DNA from 3 places in the Solibacillus sp. FSL R5-0449 genome. Region 3 is predicted to be linked to each of the others. Evidence: a T-box and tRNA genes for the amino acid it is inferred to sense, from the RefSeq annotation. Region 3 holds a T-box; the other regions hold tRNA genes.
What was found. A T-box is a leader RNA that pairs with one kind of tRNA and senses whether it is charged. The one in region 3 lies ahead of serS (serine--tRNA ligase), so its partner is inferred to be a tRNA-Ser.

Region 1: it has a tRNA-Ser gene. The T-box ahead of serS (serine--tRNA ligase) is inferred to sense a tRNA for this amino acid. The anticodon was not compared.
Region 2: it has a tRNA-Ser gene. The T-box ahead of serS (serine--tRNA ligase) is inferred to sense a tRNA for this amino acid. The anticodon was not compared.

The regions. Positions count from the first base shown of each region.
Region 1 is NZ_CP150239.1:411,233-413,469, forward strand. Features, by position in the region: rRNA gene MKY27_RS02020 (23S ribosomal RNA) at 1-70, shown strand, start outside; rRNA gene rrf (5S ribosomal RNA) at 146-261, shown strand; tRNA gene MKY27_RS02030 (tRNA-Val) at 274-349, shown strand; tRNA gene MKY27_RS02035 (tRNA-Lys) at 360-435, shown strand; tRNA gene MKY27_RS02040 (tRNA-Gly) at 487-561, shown strand; tRNA gene MKY27_RS02045 (tRNA-Leu) at 567-655, shown strand; tRNA gene MKY27_RS02050 (tRNA-Arg) at 675-751, shown strand; tRNA gene MKY27_RS02055 (tRNA-Met) at 810-883, shown strand; tRNA gene MKY27_RS02060 (tRNA-Ser) at 896-988, shown strand; tRNA gene MKY27_RS02065 (tRNA-Met) at 1,034-1,108, shown strand; tRNA gene MKY27_RS02070 (tRNA-Asp) at 1,112-1,187, shown strand; tRNA gene MKY27_RS02075 (tRNA-Phe) at 1,193-1,268, shown strand; tRNA gene MKY27_RS02080 (tRNA-Gly) at 1,272-1,345, shown strand; tRNA gene MKY27_RS02085 (tRNA-Ile) at 1,356-1,432, shown strand; tRNA gene MKY27_RS02090 (tRNA-Asn) at 1,444-1,519, shown strand; tRNA gene MKY27_RS02095 (tRNA-Glu) at 1,521-1,592, shown strand; gene MKY27_RS02100 (hypothetical protein) at 1,824-2,237, shown strand, end outside.
Region 2 is NZ_CP150239.1:2,551,959-2,554,195, reverse strand. Features, by position in the region: tRNA gene MKY27_RS12745 (tRNA-Pro) at 8-84, shown strand; tRNA gene MKY27_RS12740 (tRNA-Ala) at 93-168, shown strand; tRNA gene MKY27_RS12735 (tRNA-Met) at 196-269, shown strand; tRNA gene MKY27_RS12730 (tRNA-Ile) at 277-353, shown strand; tRNA gene MKY27_RS12725 (tRNA-Ser) at 374-466, shown strand; tRNA gene MKY27_RS12720 (tRNA-Met) at 511-585, shown strand; tRNA gene MKY27_RS12715 (tRNA-Asp) at 589-664, shown strand; tRNA gene MKY27_RS12710 (tRNA-Phe) at 670-745, shown strand; tRNA gene MKY27_RS12705 (tRNA-Gly) at 749-822, shown strand; tRNA gene MKY27_RS12700 (tRNA-Ile) at 834-910, shown strand; tRNA gene MKY27_RS12695 (tRNA-Asn) at 917-992, shown strand; tRNA gene MKY27_RS12690 (tRNA-Ser) at 1,007-1,097, shown strand; tRNA gene MKY27_RS12685 (tRNA-Glu) at 1,100-1,171, shown strand; gene MKY27_RS12680 (NUDIX domain-containing protein) at 1,247-1,873, shown strand; gene MKY27_RS12675 (MerR family transcriptional regulator) at 1,969-2,237, shown strand, end outside.
Region 3 is NZ_CP150239.1:21,260-23,496, forward strand. Features, by position in the region: gene MKY27_RS00070 (PLP-dependent aminotransferase family protein) at 1-734, opposite strand, end outside; T-box leader at 890-1,103, shown strand; gene serS (serine--tRNA ligase) at 1,201-2,237, shown strand, end outside.

The DNA of each region.
Region 1 (2,237 bases), 390 kb from region 3:
GATAGGTTCGAGGTGGAAGTGCGGCGACGTATGCAGCTGACGAATACTAATCGGTCGAGGACTTAACCACATTTTATTGCACAAATTCAATGAAACGTTTATCCAGTTTTGAAAGAATGAAATTTCTTTTAACTAAATAATTAAGTGAAGTGATGATGGCAAAGAGGTCACACCCGTTCCCATACCGAACACGGAAGTTAAGCTCTTTAGCGCCGATGGTAGTTGGGGGCTTCCCCCTGCGAGAGTAGGACGTCGCTTCGCTTATTTTTTTTGGGAGGATTAGCTCAGCTGGGAGAGCACCTGCCTTACAAGCAGGGGGTCGGCGGTTCGAGCCCGTCATCCTCCACCATTTTAATCAAGAGCCATTAGCTCAGTTGGTAGAGCATCTGACTTTTAATCAGAGGGTCGAAGGTTCGAGTCCTTCATGGCTCACCAGTTTTATAAAATTATACATACTGTCAGATATAAAAATTCTTGATGCATTTTGCGGAAGTAGTTCAGTGGTAGAACACCACCTTGCCAAGGTGGGGGTCGCGAGTTCGAACCTCGTCTTCCGCTCCAAAAATGCCGGGGTGGCGGAACTGGCAGACGCACAGGACTTAAAATCCTGCGGTGAGTGATCACCGTGCCGGTTCGATTCCGGCCCTCGGCACCATCTTTACAATAAACAATATGCGCCCGTAGCTCAATTGGATAGAGCGTCTGACTACGGATCAGAAGGTTGTGGGTTCGACTCCTGCCGGGCGCGCCATATAACTCAACTGGAAAAAGCTTAAATGCTTATCAAGTAGAGATAAACTTATTATCATGGCTACCTAGCTCAGCTGGCTAGAGCATTCGGTTCATACCCGAAAGGTCGTGGGTTCGACTCCCTCGGTAGCCATTTTATACTTTTGGAGGTATACCCAAGTCTGGCTGAAGGGATCGGTCTTGAAAACCGACAGGCGGGTAACACCGCGCGGGGGTTCGAATCCCTCTACCTCCTCCATTTTTTACAAACTGGGTAATGAAAAAAGTATAAACATAATATTTTCGCGGGGTGGAGCAGTGGTAGCTCGTCGGGCTCATAACCCGAAGGTCGCAGGTTCAAGTCCTGCCCCCGCAACCAAATGGTCCCGTGGTGTAGCGGTTAACATGCCTGCCTGTCACGCAGGAGATCGCCGGTTCGATCCCGGTCGGGACCGCCATTTGTGGGTTTGTAGCTCAGTTGGTAGAGCATTAGATTGAAGCTCTAAGTGTCGGCGGTTCGATTCCGTCCAAACCCACCATATGCGGGTGTAGTTTAGTGGTAAAACCTCAGCCTTCCAAGCTGATGTTGTCGGTTCGATTCCGATCACCCGCTCCAGTTTTTAAATGGGCCTATAGCTCAGCTGGTTAGAGCGCACGCCTGATAAGCGTGAGGTCGATGGTTCGAGTCCATTTAGGCCCACCATATACAATTATTCCGAAGTAGCTCAGTTGGTAGAGCATCCGGCTGTTAACCGGCAGGTCGCAGGTTCGAGTCCTGCCTTCGGAGCCATGGCCCGTTGGTCAAGTGGTTAAGACACCGCCCTTTCACGGCGGTAACACGGGTTCGAATCCCGTACGGGTCATTTTTAAGCATGTAGCAGAGGCTACATGCTTTTTTTATGCTTTTAATCTCTCTTTGCTTTTGCTCCTTATTCCTTATAAATAATATTCAACAGGTCTTATGAGTTTTTCTTAGATTACCGCCAGAATAATAAAGGTTTTTTGGCGTAAACACATTCAGAATTAATATTTTCCAAAAGTTGGTCGATATAAAAGGGGGTATAATTACACAAGACTTTAGGAGGGGTAATGGAATGAGTTTTTTAAAAGGATTAGGATCTTTAATAGGTGAAGTAACGGGAGAGATTGTAGGCGGTACTGTTAACTTAATAGGCGAGGTAACAGGCAGCGAGTTCATTGAGGAAGTCGGGGACGGAATTAAAAAAGCCTCTGCTTTTGCCGGGGACAAATTAGGTGAGGCGGCGAGCGGAACGTGGGATGTGGCTGCAGGGATAATCACGCAGGACGAATATCAGCGGAAAGAAGGGTTTAGCGATCTTGGACAGGCTACAGGCGATACGTTGAAGGCGATCGGAAATACAGTAGTCCATGTGGCTAAAAATGGTGTCGAAGTAGTGGACAGTCTGGCAGTAGGGGATACAGAACGGCTGCAGGGCGGCGTCAAAGAGCTTGTGAAAGTCGGTGCTGTTGGGGCTTTGTCATTCGGT
Region 2 (2,237 bases), 1.1 Mb from region 3:
ATTATTTCGGAATGTAGCTCAGCTTGGTAGAGCACTTGGTTTGGGACCAAGGGGTCGTAGGTTCGAATCCTGTCATTCCGACCATCATTTATGGGGCCTTAGCTCAGCTGGGAGAGCGCCTGCCTTGCACGCAGGAGGTCAGCGGTTCGATCCCGCTAGGCTCCACCATAATTTTGTAACCAAAATAAAGATCCTGGCGGTGTAGCTCAGTTGGCTAGAGCACTCGGTTCATACCCGAAAGGTCGTGGGTTCGACTCCCTCTGCCGCCATCTTAAAGGACCTTTAGCTCAGTTGGTTAGAGCAGACGGCTCATAACCGTCCGGTCACAGGTTCGAGTCCTGTAAGGTCCACCAGTTAACGTACTAATAATAATGGAGGTATACCCAAGTCTGGCTGAAGGGATCGGTCTTGAAAACCGACAGGCGGGTAACACCGCGCGGGGGTTCGAATCCCTCTACCTCCTCCATTTTTACAAACTGGGTACTGAAAACAGGTTCAACATCATATTATCGCGGGGTGGAGCAGTGGTAGCTCGTCGGGCTCATAACCCGAAGGTCGCAGGTTCAAGTCCTGCCCCCGCAACCAAATGGTCCCGTGGTGTAGCGGTTAACATGCCTGCCTGTCACGCAGGAGATCGCCGGTTCGATCCCGGTCGGGACCGCCATTTGTGGGTTTGTAGCTCAGTTGGTAGAGCATTAGATTGAAGCTCTAAGTGTCGGCGGTTCGATTCCGTCCAAACCCACCATATGCGGGTGTAGTTTAGTGGTAAAACCTCAGCCTTCCAAGCTGATGTTGTCGGTTCGATTCCGATCACCCGCTCCAGTTTTTAAATAGGGCCTATAGCTCAGCTGGTTAGAGCGCACGCCTGATAAGCGTGAGGTCGATGGTTCGAGTCCATTTAGGCCCACCATATTATTCCGAAGTAGCTCAGTTGGTAGAGCATCCGGCTGTTAACCGGCAGGTCGCAGGTTCGAGTCCTGCCTTCGGAGCCATTTTTTCTATTTTTGGGGACATACTCAAGAGGCTGAAGAGGCGCCCCTGCTAAGGGTGTAGGTCGCGTAAGCGGCGCGAGGGTTCAAATCCCTCTGTCTCCGCCATCGGCCCGTTGGTCAAGTGGTTAAGACACCGCCCTTTCACGGCGGTAACACGGGTTCGAATCCCGTACGGGTCATACATAGAAAAGCGGAAAACGCTAAGTACTGTTACATGTACTTAGCGTTTTTTTGTATAAAAAGGAGAGGTTCCAGTGAACGAATATTTAAAAGTATTTGATCAATATTATAAGCAAACTGGTATTGAACAACGTGATTTCATTCATGCAAACGGTTATTGGCATGAAGTATTTCATTGCTGGATTATTGAGAAAACAGATTGTGAATGGCGCATTTATTTACAGCTGAGAAGTAAAAATAAAAAGGATTATCCAAATCAATTTGATATTACAGCAGCCGGTCATCTACTCGCATCGGAGACGGTTGAAGATGGTGTACGCGAATTAGAGGAAGAAGTAGGGATTAACGTTAGGTTTTCGCAATTAATATCTCTTGGGGTCATTCCGTACAGTATAGACAATGAAAAAATTAAGGATTATGAGTTTGCAAATGTGTTTATATATGAGTTAAGGGGAGGAATTGAGCAGTTCACTCTTCAACGAGAAGAACTGGATGGCATATACTCTGTTGACTTAAATCAATTTATATTGCTTGCGACCAATAAAATAAAGAAAATTGAAGTATCGGGTTATAAATACGTAAATGAAAAACGTCATTATGAAACGAAGCAAATCGGACTGGAACAAATGTCTACACTGCCTGAAAGTTATTTGCTTGAGTTTATCCCGAGAATGAAACAAAAGTTAATTGAAGCAACCTGAAATTTAGGTTAGCTTCTTTTTGATCAAAAAAAGTTAATTCACCATTGACCTTCACGTTGCGTCAACCTTTATAGTACTAATTAGGAGGTGATCATGTGCTAATTAATGAACTGGTCAAGCTTTCGGGTGTGAGTGCACGCACACTTCGTTATTACGATGAAATCGGCTTGCTGAGGCCTTCTGCAGTTGCGGAAAATGGCTACCGGCAATACAGCCAAGACGATATTGACCGGTTACAGCAAATATTATTTTACCGGGAGCTTGATTTTAAATTAGAGGAAATAAGAAAATTGCTCGATCATCCTGATTATGAAGTAAAAGAAGCACTAAAAAAACAATCCGAGCTTTTACAAAAGAAAAGACG
Region 3 (2,237 bases):
GGGAATTGATGTGAAGGTGTAATGTAAACGACATTTGCATTTGATTTCTGTAATTCCTCCACTACAATACCATCTGTATCAACAGAAATCGGAATGGCGAGTTGCCCTAATTGATGACGGGGAATAGGTGAATAGCCTGGATTTTCAAAGGCAAGCTTAGAATCAGCATCTAAAATTTTTAAAATCATGGGCAGTAACTGCTCAGTACCGGATCCAATGACGATTTGCTCTGGCTGGCATTCGATGCCACGTGATTGGTGTAAATAGTTTGCAATTTCAATACGCAATGCAAGCTCACCTTGGCGTTCTCCTGTCTGAAGTAAATGTTTGAACGGCCTATCGAGCACGTCTTTTGCGTATTTTCTCCATATTGTAAAAGGAAAAGCTTCCTCATCAATTTTTGCAGAAGAGAAATCAATTTTATATTCTTTAGTTTTCGCTGTTTTTTTTATTTCATTGTTCGCTGTTTCACTTTGGCGGTAAGGCAATGAATCGATCTCTTCAACAAAATAACCGACACGCGGTTTTGACATAATATAGCCTTCCGCCAACAGCTGCGAATATGCAAGTTCGACGGTAGTTTGGCTTATATTGAAGAAATCTGCAAGTTCTCTTTTAGAAGGGAGACGTACACCAACAGCGAGCTGGTTGTTGGTAATTGCATTTTTTATGCCGATATACAGTTGTTCATATAGTGGAATCGTATGGTCCTTATTAAGCTGAAAGAAAAGCACTTTACTTCCTCCTTATGTAACCTTATTGAAATTTCAAATTTAACTAATGTTGATAGTGTCAGAAAAGTATAGCATGATGTAAAAAATTAGTGAACGTTTTCATAGGAACTTGCAAATGTATATGGTTTTATAGTACAGTATGGTTAAATTTATAAATGAATTCGATGATAGGAAGTAGTAGCAAGCACGTTTTTTTTAGAGAGTCAGCGGTCGGTGGAAGCTGATAAAAACACTTGTGAATCCGTCCTTGAGATGCTTTTCCCGAAATAATAGTAGGTGGAAGCCGGCTTACCAAAGTCGTTAATTGTTAAGAGGAATAGATTTTTCTATTCAATTAGGGTGGCAACGCGGGTAGCTCTCGTCCCTTTCATAGGGATTGAGGGCTTTTTTGTATTTATTCCGCTAATACATTAATGCGTTAAAGTGCTCAAGATCATCATTTCATAAATTCTAGGAGGAAAAAATTATGTTAGATATTAAACGCGTCCGCGACAATTTTGAAGAAGTAAAACGTATGCTTCTTACACGTAATGAGGATTTAGGGAATCTCGATAACTTTGAAAACTTAGATACAAAGCGTCGTGAATTAATCGCTAAAACAGAAGTACTGAAAGCAGAGCGCAATAAAGTGTCTGAACAAATTTCTGTTATGAAGCGCAACAAAGAAGATGCAACAGAAGTGATTGCACGTATGCGTGAAGTAGGCGATGAAATTAAAGCATTGGATGCTGAATTAAACGCAATTGAAGATGAATTTAAAAATATGATGATGCGTTTGCCGAATATCCCTCATGAATCAGTACCTGTTGGCACAGAAGAAGATGATAATGTGGAAGAATACACTTGGGGCGATGTACCGGCGTTTGATTTTGAAACAAAGGCACACTGGGATATTGCAAAAGATTTAGATATCGTGGATTTTGAGCGCGGAGCTAAAGTTACGGGAAGCCGCTTCTTATTCTATAAAGGTTTAGGTGCACGTTTAGAGCGTGCTTTACTGAACTTCATGATGGACCTTCATTCAGATGAGCATGGCTATACAGAAATGCTGCCACCGCAAATCGTTAACCGCGATTCACTGACAGGTACAGGCCAATTACCGAAGTTTGAAGAAGATGTATTTAAATTAGTTCGTGAAGAAGATGAAATGGATTATTACTTGATTCCAACTGCTGAAGTTCCGGTAACAAACTACTACCGTGATGAAATTTTATCAGCAGATATGCTTCCGCAGGCTTTCTCTGCATTCAGTGCTAACTTCCGTTCAGAAGCAGGATCTGCAGGTCGTGATACACGTGGATTGATCCGTCAGCACCAGTTCAACAAAGTAGAATTAGTGCGCTTTGTTAAACCGGAAGAATCTTATGAACAACTTGAAATTTTAACTGGTCATGCTGAAAAAGTGTTACAACTATTAGGTTTACCATACCGCAAATTAAAAATGTGTACAGCAGATTTAGGTTTCACAGCTGCGAAGAAATACGATTTAGAAGTATGGATTCC